Regions from separate parts of the Streptomyces sp. NPDC047315 genome, predicted to be linked through region 1. Evidence: riboswitches for the same ligand, from Rfam matches in the RefSeq annotation. Region 1 holds a riboswitch; the other holds the start of a gene.
The links. Region 1 has a riboswitch for glycine ahead of gcvT (glycine cleavage system aminomethyltransferase GcvT). Riboswitches for the same ligand answer to the same signal wherever they lie in the genome.
Positions count from the first base shown of each region.

Region 2: linked by a shared signal. The riboswitch ahead of gcvP (aminomethyl-transferring glycine dehydrogenase) and the one ahead of gcvT (glycine cleavage system aminomethyltransferase GcvT) in region 1 are both predicted to bind glycine.

Region 1 is NZ_JBEYTZ010000011.1:71,540-78,903, reverse strand. Features, by position in the region: gene glyA (serine hydroxymethyltransferase) at 1-66, opposite strand, end outside; gene gcvH (glycine cleavage system protein GcvH) at 128-505, opposite strand; gene gcvT (glycine cleavage system aminomethyltransferase GcvT) at 665-1,792, opposite strand; glycine riboswitch at 1,961-2,054, opposite strand; gene ABZ842_RS15145 (AAA family ATPase) at 2,288-3,067, shown strand; gene ABZ842_RS15140 (enhanced serine sensitivity protein SseB) at 3,123-3,911, shown strand; gene ABZ842_RS15135 (enhanced serine sensitivity protein SseB C-terminal domain-containing protein) at 4,157-4,951, shown strand; gene ABZ842_RS15130 (ABC transporter permease) at 5,438-6,442, shown strand; gene ABZ842_RS15125 (ABC transporter substrate-binding protein) at 6,565-7,364, shown strand, end outside.
Region 2 is NZ_JBEYTZ010000071.1:2,359-9,722, forward strand. Features, by position in the region: gene ABZ842_RS38105 (hypothetical protein) at 1-354, shown strand, start outside; gene ABZ842_RS38110 (DUF5999 family protein) at 673-870, shown strand; gene gcvP (aminomethyl-transferring glycine dehydrogenase) at 992-3,874, opposite strand; glycine riboswitch at 4,058-4,155, opposite strand; gene ABZ842_RS38120 (PRC-barrel domain-containing protein) at 4,281-4,691, shown strand; gene ABZ842_RS38125 (DNA polymerase IV) at 4,574-6,100, opposite strand; gene ABZ842_RS38130 (MerR family transcriptional regulator) at 6,175-6,720, opposite strand; gene ABZ842_RS38135 (bifunctional nuclease family protein) at 6,936-7,364, opposite strand, start outside.

The DNA of each region.
Region 1 (7,364 bases):
CTCGGCGTCGACGGCGGCGGCGACGTCCGGGTCCAGCTCGTGGAGAGGGGTGTTGAGAAGCGACATGTGTGAGTCCCTGTGTCCCTTGATCCCTGTGTGCTGTCTGTGGTCGTACGGAGTGTGACCGTCAGCCCGCGGCGAACGCGGCGTACTCGTCGGCCGTGAGCAGCTCGTCCTGCTCGCCGGTAACCCGCACCTTGAACAGCCAGCCGCCCTCGAAGGGGGCGCTGTTCACCAACGACGGGTCGTCGACGACGTTCTGGTTGATCTCCGTGACCTCCCCCGACACCGGCGAGTACAGGTCGCTGACGGACTTGGTGGACTCCAGCTCGCCGCAGGACTCGCCCGCGGTGACGTCGTCGCCCACCGCGGGGAGCTGGGCGAAGACGACGTCACCGAGCGCGTTCGCGGCGAACTCGGTGATCCCGACCGTCGACACGCCGTCCTCGGCGGCCGACAGCCACTCGTGCTCCTTGCTGTAACGCAGCTGCTGGGGGTTGCTCATGACCTGAATTCTCCTGTATGCGGAAAGGGCGGATGGACGGACGGGCGGCGCACTGACGTGCCGCTGGTCACTTCCCGTGGCCGGGCAGGACAGCCGCCGAAGGGAACGAGAGGGGAATGGGGGCGCAGGGGGGCGGAGGGGGGCGGAGGGGGCCGTGGCTCACTTCTGGCGACGGTAGAAGGGGAGCGCCACGACCTCGTACGGCTCGTGCGCGCCCCGGATGTCGACCGCGACGCCCGCCGTCCCCGGCTCCGCGTGCGCCGCGTCGACGTACGCCATCGCGATCGGCTTGCCGAGGGTCGGGGACGGCGCGCCGGAGGTGACCTCGCCGATCACCGCGCCGTCGGCGACCACCGGATAGCCGGCGCGGGGCACCCGCCGGCCCTCGGCGACCAGGCCGACCAGCTTGCGCGGCGGCGCGGACTCGGCGCGCGCGGCGGCCTCGGTCAGCGCGGCGCGCCCCACGAAGTCGCCCTCCTTCTCGAACTTCACGACCCGGCCGAGACCTGCGTCGAACGGGGTGAGCGCGGTCGTCAGCTCGTGCCCGTACAGCGGCATGCCCGCCTCCAGGCGCAGGGTGTCCCGGCAGGACAGCCCGGCCGGCACCAGGCCCACGGGCGCCCCGGCCTCGGTCAGCGCCCGCCACAGCTCCTCGGCGTGCTCCGGCGCGACGAAGAGTTCGAAGCCGTCCTCGCCGGTGTAGCCGGTGCGGGCGATCAGCGCGGGCACGCCCGCGACCGTGCCCGGCAGGCCCGCGTAGTACTTCAGGCTGTCGAGGTCGGCGTCGGTGACGGACTTCATGATGCCGGGGGACGCCGGGCCCTGGACGGCGATCAGGGCGTACGCGTCGCGGTCGTCGCGCACCTCGGCGTCGAAGCCCGCGGAGCGCTCGACGAGGGCGTCGAGGACGATCTGGGCGTTGCCCGCGTTCGCGACGACCATGTACTCCGCACCCCCGGTGCGGTACACGATCAGGTCGTCGAGGATGCCGCCGTCCTCGCGGCAGATCATCGTGTAACGGGCGCGGCCGGCGCCGACGGTGGAGATGTTGCCGACCAGGGCGTGGTCCAGCAGGGCGGCGGCCTGCGGGCCGGTGACGGTGATCTCGCCCATGTGGGAGAGGTCGAAGAGCCCCGCGGCGGTGCGCACGGCGTTGTGCTCGTCGCGCTCGCTGCCGTACCGCAGCGGCATGTCCCAGCCGGCGAAGTCGGTCATGGTGGCGCCCAGCGAGCGGTGCAGCGCGTCGAGGGCGGTGCGGCGGGGGGCGGTGTTCGCGGACGGGCTCATGGACGCTTCTCCCAGGACATGACGGAAACACATGACGACGAGGACGATCCTCCCCATCTGTCATCGGAACCTGAGAGGTTCGTCGCGATCGTACGTACTGATGGGCGTACGGTCGTGACTTGCACCTTGGGTGGAGCCGGCTGATGCGGCCCGCTTTTCAGATCTGCCTCGTCGCACGCGGTACGGGGCCTGAGAGATTCAAGGGAGGAACTTGCTCCTTCGGCGCCCGGCGGACGTGCCGGGACTCTCCCGCGTGGATTCAAGCGGCCGGTATGCAGTTGGCGCGCACATCATTGCACGCGCGGGCGGGAAGGGGGAGTGCGGACCTGATCGTCCGCGGTCCCGTGCGTTCCGGAGCGCGCCCGGAGCGCATCCGGACCGGCGCGCAACACCGGGCGCGGTGGATCACCGAAGAAATCAGTGGCGGCGAATTACCATTTCTTTACGCTCCATGGGCATGTGTGTGGGTGACCTGAACCGGGGGAGGAGGGTGTGATGACGTTGCAGCACTCCGGTGCCTACGCCAACACCGCGGGGGTGCCCGCACAGCCACAGGTGCCCGTGCGGGAGCGGGTGGGGGAGCCAGCGCCGCCGACACCGGCACCGGCACCGGCTGCGGTTTCGGAAGCATCCGCCCCACGAGACCTACAGGACCTACGGGACCTACAGGATCTACGAGACCTACGGGGCCGCTCGGGGCGCAGCCCGCGCTCACTCACCTTTGCGGCGGGCGACGTCGTCGTGGTCTCCGGGCTCCCCGGCAGCGGCAAGTCCACCCTGATCAGACGCACGTTCCGGGGCCCGCGCATCGACTCCCAGGACACCCGCGACCGCTGGGACACGGCGATGCCGCACTTCCTGCCGTACGCCCTGTACCGCCCCTTCGTCCGCGTCGCGCACTACGCCGGGCTGCGCAAGGCGCTGCGCTCGGGCCGCAGCGTCGTCGTCCACGACTGCGGCACCCAGGCGTGGGTGCGCCGCTGGCTCGCCCGCCAGGCCCGGCGGCGCGGCACGGGCCTGCATCTGTTCCTGCTGGACGTCCCGCCCGAGGTGGCCCGGGAGGGCCAGCGCGAGCGCGGACGCGGAGTCTCCGGTTACGCCTTCGCGCGCCACCGCCGGGCCGCCGGCCGGCTGATCGCGGACGCGGAGGCCGGTGTCGTCCCGCCCGGCTGCGCCTCCGTGACCCTGCTCGACCGCCCGGCAGCCACGACCCTCACCCGCATCGCCTTCCGCGGCGCACAGCCGGCGCGCGGCGGCGAGGTGGACACCCCCTAGAGTCTTTGCGGTCGAGTCGGGGAGAGGCCGGGGAGAGGTGCGGAGCGGGATGGGCATGACGGGACCGATGGAGCTGCTGGAGACGGGCGCGTGGCCCGCGAACGAGTTGGAGCGGGCGCTCGCCGCTTCGCTGGGCGACCCCGGGGCGGGCGCACGGCTCGTCGAGGTGTTGGGCCGCAGTGAGATATGGGTGCCGCTGCCGCAGGGCGGCGCCCCGGACAGCCGCGAGCTCGACCTGCCGATGATGGAGATCGACGGCGCCGCGTACGTACCGGTGTTCAGCTCCGAGCAGCAGTACCGCAGCTGCGTCGGCGACTACGTCTCGTACGTCGTCGCGCCGGCGCGGGAGTTCGCCCGCGGACTCCAGCCGCAGGTGGGCATCGCGGTGAACCCGGGCGGCACGGTCGGCGTCCCGCTGCCGCCGCCCGCGGTCGCGGAGCTGTGCCGCGACGGCCGGCCTCCGCTCGGGGACGCGCTCCCCGGCGGCGACCTCGGCGCCGGCTCGGCGAGCGGCGGCCGGGTGCGGCTGTTCGAGCCGGACTGGCAGGAGGACCCGGTGGAGTTCCTGAGCGTCGCATCGGAGGAGTTCCAGGGCGCGGGCGTGGTGATGACCGCGCGTCGGGCGCTGGCCTCGATCGAGGGCGGCGACCCGTCGCTCTTCATCGGCGTCCAGCTCTCCGCGTGGGGGCCCGCCGAGCAGTCCGCCCCGCTCGACGCGCTGGGGCGCGCCCTCGGCCGCGTCCAGGCACCCTGGCCGGTGAACCTGGTCCTGCTGGACGTCGCACAGGACCCGGTGGGCGAGTGGATGCTGGCGAAGGTCCGCCCCTTCTACGAGCGGCGGTAGCGGCGTCACGGGCCGACGCGGGGGCGCGGGCGGACGCCGGGCTCCACACGGGTGGACACAGCGCTTCCACGAGCGGATGGCGGGCCCCGTGGGCGGCTCCGCGGGCCCGACGCGGGTGAAGCACCCGAGAGGGGCCGCGTGCTGTCGGGCGTCCCGTTTAAGCTGGCTCCGTCACCACCGGTTGTTCCACGGGGCGAGCAGCGGGGCAGGTTCGAGACAGGGTCGGCACGAAGGGGCGGAACAGGGTGAGCGCGTCAGGCACCGCGGCGACCGGGCAGATCGAGCACATGCTCCGCCAGGTGACCCCCGGACGGTACGACGCGTACGAGGCGCTGCTCCAGGCGCTCGCCGACCCGAGCGCCGGACGCATCTGGATGCTCCTGTGGCACGGCCGCCCCGGCTCCCCCGACGCCCAGTACGGAAACCTGGAGGTCGACGGCGTCGGCTACGCCCCCGCCGTCACCTCCGCCCAGGAGCTCTCCGTCTCCGGCTGGAACCGCGCCCACGAGGTCGTCACCGGGCTCGACGCGGCCCGCGCCCTCTTCCCCGACCGTTGGGGCATCTGGCTGAACCCGCACGCGCCCGGCGGCGGCGTCGGCATCCCCTGGCCCGACCTGCGCAGGATCGTCACCGGCCTCGACCGGATGCCCGCGGGGCCGCTGCGGCTGTCCGAGCCCGCCCTGGAGATCCCGCACTTCTACGCACTGCTGTCGCGCAACGCGCACCACACGCCCGCGGTGCGCTCGCTGCGCCGCGCCTGGGTGCAACCCGCGCTGGGCGCCCCGTACCTGGCCATCGGCCTCGACCTGTACGACACCGGCCGGCAGTCCGTGGACGCGGTGCGGGCGATGATGCAGCAGTCCATCACGGCGGTGCCCGAGGGGCTCCCGGTGTCGACGGTGGCGCTGTCGGACGAGTACGACCCGGTGGGGATGTGGCTGCGCGCCAACGCCCGACCCTTCTACGACCGGGACGCCCACGGCGGCGCGCCCGGCGCCGTCCCCGGCGGCTACGGCTATCCGCCGGTGGCCGGTCACTGACCGACCGGGCCCGGCTCCGGCTTCCGCAGCAGCACCCCGCACGGGACCTCTCGTTGGGAGACGGTCCCGTTTTCTCTGCCCAACTCCCTCATGTGTGAACTGAATTTAGGGAGCATCCCCACCTGGGCCCTTGGAATCACAGGTGAATCGGCGGGAATTGCAGGGAATGCAATTCACCGATTATCGGACGTTGGCTCAACTCCCCCTGGTGAAGGGGAAGATGGGCCCCGCTCAGCCCGTGCCGCCGTCCGGATAACGGAATCCCTCTACGCGCATCACGTTTGAGCAACCATTGCCCTGGGGGTCTGGCGGCTGATCGCGCGACCGTTGAAGACTCCCGCACCAAGGGGAGATTCGCCCGGGTGTACGGCCGGGTAACACGTACATCTCGTACCAACTGCTCCTCGCGCACCAGAAGTTGAAAACGAGCCGCTACAGCGGCGGGTACGGGCCGGTCACCTCCGGCCGGGAGGGGTCCCCACCACGATGACGGCACCAATGCACGACACGGGCACGGAAGCGGACAAGACCGCGTCCACCGATGTCGCGGCGGCTGTAGTCAGGAAGTCGGTCGAGGGTCGGTCGCTGCGGCAGATCGCCTGGTCACGGCTGAAGCAGGACAAGCTGGCGCTGGCCGGCGGCATCGTTGTCATCTTCCTGGTGCTCGTCGCGATCTTCGCTCCGCTGATCGTCGACCTGTTCGGACATCCGCCGAACAAGTTCCACCAGGACAAGCTCGATCCGCTGTTCAACACCCCCAAGGGCTCCTTCGGCGGCATCAGCTCAGAGCACCTGCTGGGCGTCGAGCCGAACAACGGCCGGGACGTCTTCAGCCGGATCGTGTACGGCGCCCGGATCTCGCTCCTGGTGGCCTTCCTCGCCGCGGTCGTGGCCGTACTGCTCGGCACGATCTTCGGCATCATCGCCGGCTACTTCGGCGGCTGGGTCGACGCGATCATCAGCCGGGTCATGGACATGCTGCTGTCCTTCCCGCAGCTGCTCTTCATCATCTCGCTGGTCGCCGTGCTACCCAACGACCTGTTCGGACTGACCGGTTCGAGCGTGCGCATCGCGATCCTCGTCTCGGTCATCGGCTTCTTCGGCTGGCCCTACGTCGGCCGCATCGTGCGCGGCCAGACCCTCTCGCTGCGCGAGAAGGAGTACATCGAGGCCGCCCGCAGCCTGGGCGCCGGATCGCGCTACGTGCTCTTCAAGGAGCTGCTGCCGAACCTGGTCGCCCCCATCACCGTCTACGCCACGCTGATGATCCCGACGAACATCCTCACCGAGGCCGCGCTCAGCTTCCTCGGCGCCGGCGTCCGTCCGCCGACCGCCTCCTGGGGCCAGATGCTCTCCACCGCGGTGAAGACCTACGAGGCCGACCCGACCTTCATGGTCATCCCCGGTCTGGCCATCTTCATCACGGTGCTGGCCTTCAACCTCTTCGGCGACGGCGTGCGCGACGCGCTCGACCCCAAGGGCACCCGGTGACGGCCCGCGACGGCCACGGACGGTCGCACACAACTGAACGTGCCCCTGCCACCCCGGTCAGGCGGCTCCCGAATGGTCTCCCGGCGTCGAGCAGGGACCGCGCTACTCCGGAGGTTGTAACCATGACTCCCCAACGTTCGTCGAGGGCCAGGCGGGTCGCCGGTGCGGCCGTCGTCGTGGCCGCGCTCACGGCCACCGCGGCCTGCGGCGGCGGCGACAACGACGACAACGGCGGCGGTGGCGGCAAGGCGGCCGGATTCAACGCCGGCGTCAAGGGCATCGCGAACCCGTCCACCAAGGCGGGCGGCACGCTGAAGTTCATCGGCAAGCAGGACCTGGACTCCGCCGACCCGCAGCGCCAGTACTACGGCATGGCCTGGGACTTCAGCCGGTTCTACTCGCGCCAGCTGGTCACGTACGCCACCAAGCCGGGCCCCGCCGGCGCCGAGCTGGTGCCCGACCTGGCCCAGGACAAGGCCGCGATCACCAACGACGGCAAGACGTACACGTACAAGCTGCGCGAGGGGATCACCTGGGAGGACGGCTCGCCGATCACCTCCAAGGACATCAAGTACGGCATCCAGCGCATCTGGGCCACCGACGTCATCACCGGCGGCCCGCAGTACCTGCGCCAGGTCCTCGACCCGGGCAACACCTACAAGGGCCCGTACAAGGACACCACGCCCGACAAGCTCGGGCTGCAGGCGATCCAGACGCCGGACGACAAGACCATCGTGTTCAACCTCCCGAAGGCCAACGGCGACTTCGAGCAGATGCTCGCCATGCCCGCCGGCTCCCCGGTGAAGAAGGAGAAGGACAACGGCGCCCAGTACCAGCTGAAGCCCTTCTCCTCGGGCCCGTACAAGTTCGAGAAGTACGAGCCGAAGAAGAGCATCAGCCTGGTCCGCAACGACAAGTGGGC
Region 2 (7,364 bases), on a different contig from region 1:
AACGTCGCCGCGGCGGAAACCCTGCTGACGCCCGACGGCTGGGCCTTCTCGCACTTCTTCGAGGGCCCCTACCTCAGCTCCACCGAACTGGCCCTGCGGCAGGCGGAGTCGTTCTCGACCCCGTTCCAGCCGCGCCTGCTGTCCGTACCCGCCCTCTACATGCTCACCCTCTGGCTGCACGGCGATCCGGAGGCCGACGCCTCCTCGACCTTCCTCGCGCCCACCGACGTCCTGATGCCGCTGGCGCCCGCGCCGCCCGGCATCACCGCCCACCGGCCGTACCGGGTCGCGGAACTCCTCCCGGTGATGACCCTGCGACTCACCCCCGCGCCGCTCCTCGGCTCACCCGCCTGAAGGGGGCGGCCCGAGCGGCTTGATCCGTACCCCCCGCCGTGCGCCCCGCGACCGTTCGCCCGTTGCGGGGCGCACAGCCGTCCGCACCGGACTAGCCCGTTCCGACCATCGCGAACCACCCGAAAGGACAGTCGAGTTGAGCTGAACCATCCAGGTGGGTGATGCGTCCCTCACGAGTAAGACGAGCTGTCGCGAAATCCCTGCGGATCGGCGCCCGTGGGGCAACACTGGGAGCGGAACGACAGATACGGGGGAACGGCCATGACGGCACCATCTAGCCGCAGGACACACATCACACCAGAGCGAGAGAACCCAGCCATGTGCCAGCACCAACCAGCCTGCCCGACGTCAGACTCCGCCGACAGGGACGCCGCCCGTCTCCTGGCGCACCACCCCGAGCAGGGCTGGAGCCTGCTGTGCAACGGAGTGCTCCTGTTCGAGGACACGGGCGAGCTGCTGCCGGACGGTCAGGTCATCGCTCCGCACCGACCGCTCCAGACCAGCACGGCCGCATAGCCGGCACGTAGCAAAGGACGCGGCGCGGTACGAAGAGAGAAGAAAAGACGAAAGAGGGGCCGGACGGGACCGCAGAAGGTCTCCGTACCGGCCCCGATGCACGCCGCGGGGCGGCCGTGCGTCAGTTCTCGTACTCGTCCAGCGGCGGGCAGGAGCAGACCAGGTTCCGGTCGCCGAACGCCCCGTCGATGCGCCGCACCGGCGGCCAGTACTTGTCCGCGCTCGCCCCGGCGGGGAAGACCGCCTCGTCACGGCCGTAGGGGTGCGTCCACTCCCCGCCCAGCGCAGCCGCGGTGTGCGGGGCGTTCCGCAGCGGGTTGTCGTCCGCGGGCCACTCGCCCGAAGCGACCTTCTCGATCTCCGCCCGGATCGCGATCATCGCGTCGCAGAACCGGTCGAGCTCGGTCAGGTCCTCGCTCTCGGTGGGCTCGATCATCAGCGTCCCGGCGACCGGGAAGGACATCGTCGGCGCGTGGAAGCCGTAGTCGATCAGCCGCTTGGCGATGTCGTCGACGCTGACGCCGGTCGCCTTCGACAACGGCCGCAGGTCCACGATGCACTCGTGCGCGACCAGCCCGGCCGGGCCCGTGTACAGCACCGGGTAGTGCGGCTCCAGCCGCTTGGCCACGTAGTTCGCCGCGAGCACCGCGACCTGGGTGGCGCGCTTCAGACCCTCGCCGCCCATCAGCCGCACGTACGCCCAGGAGATGGGCAGGATGCCCGCCGAGCCCCAGGGGGCGGCCGAAATCGGGCCCACGCCCGTCTCGGGGCCCGCCGTCGGCTGGAGGGGGTGGTTCGGCAGGTACGGGGCGAGGTGCGCCCGGACCGCCACCGGACCGACGCCCGGACCGCCGCCGCCGTGCGGGATGCAGAAGGTCTTGTGCAGGTTCAGGTGCGAGACGTCGCCGCCGAAGACGCCCGGCTTCGCCAGCCCCACCAGCGCGTTGAGGTTGGCACCGTCGACGTACACCTGCCCGCCGGCCTCGTGCACCTGGGCGCAGATGTCGGCGACGTGCTCCTCGAACACCCCGTGGGTGGACGGGTAGGTGATCATCAGCACCGCCAACTCGTCCCGGTGCTTCGCTATCTTGGCGGTCAGGTCGTCGACGTCGACCTCGCCGTCGTCGGCGGTCTTGACGACGACGACCTTCATGCCGGCCATCACGGCGCTGGCCGCGTTGGTGCCGTGCGCGGAGGACGGAATCAGACAGACCGTGCGCTGCTCGTCGCCGTTGGCGCGGTGGTAGGCGCGGACGGCGAGGAGCCCGGCGAGCTCGCCCTGGGAGCCGGCGTTCGGCTGGAGGGAGACCTTGTCGTACCCCGTGACCTCGGCGAGTCGCTCCTCCAGCTCCCGCACGAGGGTGAGGTAGCCGTCGGCCTGGTCGACCGGGGCGAAGGGGTGGATCTGGCCGAATTCGGGCCAGGTCACCGGCTCCATCTCGGTGGTCGCGTTCAGCTTCATCGTGCAGGAGCCGAGCGGGATCATGCCGCGGTCCAGCGCGTAGTCCCGGTCGGCGAGTCGGCGCAGGTAGCGCAGCATCGCGGTCTCGGAGCGGTACTGGTGGAAGACCGGGTGGGTCAGGTACTCGTCGGTCCGCAGCAGGCCGTCGGGCAGCGCGTCCGAGGTGGTGGCGTCCAGCGCGTCGAGGTCGGCCTCGACGCCGAACGCGGCCCAGACGGCGGCCACGGCGCTGCGCGTGGTGGTCTCGTCGCAGGCGACGGAGACGTGGGAGTCGTCCACGAGGCGGAGGTTGACCCCGCCCTCGCGCGCGGCGGCGACCACGTCGGCAGCACGGCCCGGGACGCGCAGCGTCACGGTGTCGAAGTACGCACCGTGGACCACCTCGACCCCGCCGGCCGTCAGACCCGCGGCGAGCAGTGCGGCGTAGCGGTGGGTGCGCTCGGCGATGGAGCGCAGCCCCTGCGGACCGTGGTACACGGCGTACATTCCGGCCATCACGGCGAGCAGCACCTGCGCCGTGCAGATGTTGCTGGTGGCCTTCTCGCGGCGGATGTGCTGTTCGCGGGTCTGGAGGGCGAGGCGGTACGCCCTGTTCCCGTCGGCGTCGACGGAGACGCCGACGAGCCGTCCCGGCAGGCTGCGGGCGAACGTCTCGCGCACGGCCATGTAGCCGGCGTGCGGGCCGCCGAAGCCCATGGGGACGCCGAAGCGCTGCGTGGTGCCGACGGCGATGTCGGCGCCGAGCTCCCCGGGGGAGGTGAGCAGCGTCAGCGCGAGCAGGTCGGCGGCGACGGTGACGACCGCACCGAGGCCGTGGGCCTCCTCGATGACGGGCTTGATGTCCCGTACGGCCCCGGAGGCGCCCGGGTACTGCACGAGGACGCCGAAGACGCCGCGCTCGGCGATCTCGGCGGGGATGCCGTCGCTCAGGTCGGCGGTGACGACCTCGACGCCGGTCGGTTCGGCGCGGGTGCGGATCACGGCCACGGTCTGCGGCAGCGCGTCGGCGTCGACGAGGAAGACGCCGTCCTTCACCTTGCCGACGCGGCGGGCGAGCGACATGGCTTCGGCGGCGGCCGTGGCCTCGTCGAGGAGGGAGGCGCCGGAGGTGGGCAGGCCGGTGAGGTCGGCGACCGTCGTCTGGAAGTTCAGCAGGGCCTCAAGGCGGCCCTGGGAGATCTCCGGCTGGTACGGCGTGTAGGCGGTGTACCAGGAGGGGTTCTCCATGACGTTGCGCAGGATGACCGGCGGGGTGAAGGTGCCGTGGTAGCCGAGGCCGATCATCGACGTCATGACGGTGTTCCGGTCGGCGAGGTCGCGCAGTTCGGCGAGGACCTCGGCCTCGGTGCGCGCCTGCGGGAGGCCCAGGGCCTCGGCGCTCTTGATGACGTCGGGGACCGCGGCTGCGGTCAGCTCGTCCAACGAGCCGTACCCCACCTGCGCCAACATCTTGGCCTGGGCCTCGGCGTCGGGCCCTATGTGGCGCTGCTCGAAGGGGATGCCTCGCTCCAGCTGCGCGAGCGGGGTGCGGTTGGCGGTCATGTAGGCGGCCTCCTGGTCTGATGCGACCTGCGAGGGGCACCACGGCGCGGATGCCCTGGACGGCCTCCCCCTCTGTCATCTCAACCTGAGAGCTTCACCGGCCCGCCCGTTTTCGGGCGCGCCGGCTTTCACCGTCGGTGAGAGCGGATGCCGTCCGACGCCCGCTCTACTTTCCAGAGTGACCTCGTCCGTGCGGTACAGGTGCCTGAGAGATTCCGGGGAGGATTTGCTCCTTCGGCGCCGCCGGCGACCTTGCCGGTGGACTCTCCCGCACGGGGTCAGCAGCCGCTGCCAGCCTACCAGCGCACCCCTTGCCGGCTCGATCATGTGATCGCCCGAGTGGCCGACGCCCGCGATGTGCCCTTTCGTAAGCCTTAGGCAGCAGTTGCGACCCTCTGGAGGGACCGTGCAGACCGACATCGATCCGCGCAGCCTGATCGGGCGCAAGGCTTTCGACCGCGACGGGGTGAAGATAGGGACGGTCGACGAGGTGTACCTGGACGACGCGACGGGGTCACCCGAATGGGCCGCCGTCCGCACGGGGCTGTTCAGCCGGGACGCGTTCGTCCCCCTCGAACCGAGCACCGTCGTCGACAACGCGCTCCGCGTCCCCTACGAGCGCTCCCTGATCAAGGGCGCGCCGGACTTCGGGGTGGGCCGCCACCTCTCCCCCGAACAAGAACTCCAGCTCTACCACCACTACGGGCTCGAACTCTCTCTCCCCCCGGAAGCGCCCCCCGCCTCTCCCCCTTCCTCAGCTCCGTCCGCTCCGTCGGCCCCGTCCGCTCCGGACAGGTCCGCCGGCGACGACGGCTGATCCACCAGCGGCAACGGCTCGGACGGTGCGAGGTCCGGATCGTCCACGCGGAACGTCCGCACCCGCCCCGGTGCGCCCTGGGGCACCTCGAACCGCACGGTGACCCGCCCGACCCCGCTCCCCTGCACCCACCCCGCGCCGTACACGGCGTGCCGTACGTCCTGCCCGGCGGGCCACTGGCGTACGGAAGCCTCCGCTTCGGCCGGTCCGCCCCCGGCCGAGTCGCCCTCGCCCGCCCCGTCCCGGTGCGGCGCGGCGGACCCACCGGCCCCGTTCTCCTGCGACTGCCCAACACCGCTCGCACCGGCACCGGCACCGACCCCGGCCGCCCGGGCGCTGGCGGCCTGGGCGAACAGGTCCTCCTGCGTGTAGTCCGCGAGCCCCGACACCCCCACGCCGAGGAGCCGGACGCCGCCGGTGGTGTCCACCGCCTCCAGGAGCCGCGCCGCCGCCTCCCGGACCACCGTCGGGTCGTCCGTCGGCCCGCGGAGCGTCTCGGAGCGGGTCAGCGTGGAGAAGTCGTACCGCCGCACCTTCAAGACGATGGTGCGACCCGAGTGCCCGGACGCCCGCAGCCGCTGTACGCACCGGTCGGCCAGCCGCTCGACCTCGACGCGGATCCGCACCCGGTCGTGCAGGTCCACGTCGAAGGTGTCCTCCACCGACACGGACTTCGTGTCGCGCTCGGCGACCACGGGCCGGTCGTCGTGCCCGAGGGCCATCCGGTACAGCCCGGTCCCGTGGGCCTTGCCCACCAGCCGCACCAACTCGTCCTCGCCCGCCTGCACCAACTCCGCGCAGGTGGTGATCCCGCCGCGGCGCAGGTGCTCACCGGTGGCCGGCCCCACGCCGGGCAGGATCCGCACCGAGAGGGGCCCCAACAGCTCGCGCTCGGTGCCCGGCTCGATGAGGACGAGCCCGTCCGGCTTGGCCCGCTCGGAGGCGATCTTGGCGAGCATCTTCGACCCGGCCAGCCCCACGGACCCGGTCAGCCCGGTGACCGCCAGGATGTCCGCGCGCAGCCGCTCGCCGGCCGCCCGCGCCGACGCCGCGTCCCGGGCCGCCCCCGCGGCCTCCAGGTCCACGAACGCCTCGTCCAGGCTCAGCGGCTCCACCAGCGGGGAGAGCTCGCCGAGCAGCCGCATGACCTGCTCGCTGATGGAACGGTAGAAGGCGAACCGCGGCACCAGATACGCCGCGTTCGGCGCGAGGCGGCGGGCCTGCGCCATCGGCATCGCGGAGTGCACCCCGAAGACCCGCGCCTCGTACGACGCCGTGGCCACCACGCCGCGCGGGCCCAGCCCTCCGACGATGACCGGCTTCCCGCGCAGGCTCGGCTTCGCCGCCTGCTCGGCGGCGGCGAAGAAGGCATCCATGTCCAGATGCAGGATCGTCGGAGCGGCTCTCACGCCTCCGATGCTGCCTCATGCCACTGACAGCGCCCGGCAGGGCTGCCGTGCCGCGCCGGGCGCGGGAGCCAGGGTCAGCCTGCCCGGTCCCGCCTGCGGCGGGCCAGTTCGTCGGCGGGGTTGTTGCCGATCAGGGTCTCGCCGGTGTCGATGCGCTCGCCGTGCAGCTGACCGAGCGCGACCTCGACGTCCCGCCACACCACCCCCACCGCGATGCCGAAGACGCCCTGTCCGCCCTGGAGCAGATCGACGACCTCGTCCGGCGAGGTGCACTCGTAGACCGTCGCCCCGTCGCTCATCAGCGTCATCCGCTCAAGATCGGCGAAACCCCGCTCACGCAGGTGCTGCACGGCGGCTCGGATGTTCTGGAGCGCCACACCGGTGTCGAGGAAACGCTTGACGATCTTCAGCACGACGACGTCGCGGAAGCTGTAGAGCCGCTGGGTGCCCGATCCGTACGCCGGGCGGACGCTGGGCTCCACCAGACCGGTGCGCGCCCAGTAGTCGAGCTGTCGATAGGTGATCCCGGCCGCTGCACAGGCCGTCGGCCCCCGGTACCCCACCGTCTCCGGCTCCGCCTCGACCGCACCCCGCTGGAGCGGATACGGTCCGCCTTCCACCGGACTCCGTCCGGGGACGCCCCCAACCGCACCGTCGCCGCTGCTTCTCACGCCGACCCTCCGTCCTTGACCTGCCGACTCGACGGTAGGCAGTCGCCAGGGGTGCGTCAACGATCGCCGCGCTCGCCACGCCGAGTGATAATCACCCTAAGAGTGGTTTCACGTGCCCCAGATCGGGGAAAGGGTACGTGAATGGGCTAAAGCAGCCCCATCAGTCACTGACTGCTCGTCCCGAAGTCCTCGGGAGAGATCTGGTCGAGGAACTCACGGAACTTCTCCACCTCGTCCTCCTGCTCGTCCGGGATCGCGATCCCCGCGTCGTCGAGCACCCCGTCACTGCCGTAGATCGGCGTTCCGGTGCGCAGCGCGAGCGCTATGGCGTCGGAGGGACGCGCGCTCACCTCGACCCCGCTGGCGAAGACCAGCTCCGCGTAGAAGACCCCGTCCCGCAGGTCGGTGATGCGGACCTCGGTCAGCTCCTGGCCCACCGCGTCCAGCACGTCCTTGAAGAGGTCATGAGTCAGCGGTCTGCTGGGCGCCATGCCCTGCTGGGCGAAGGCGATCGCGGTCGCCTCCCCGGGACCGATCCAAATGGGGAGGTACCGATCGCCTCCCACTTCACGCAGGAGCACGATCGGTTGGTT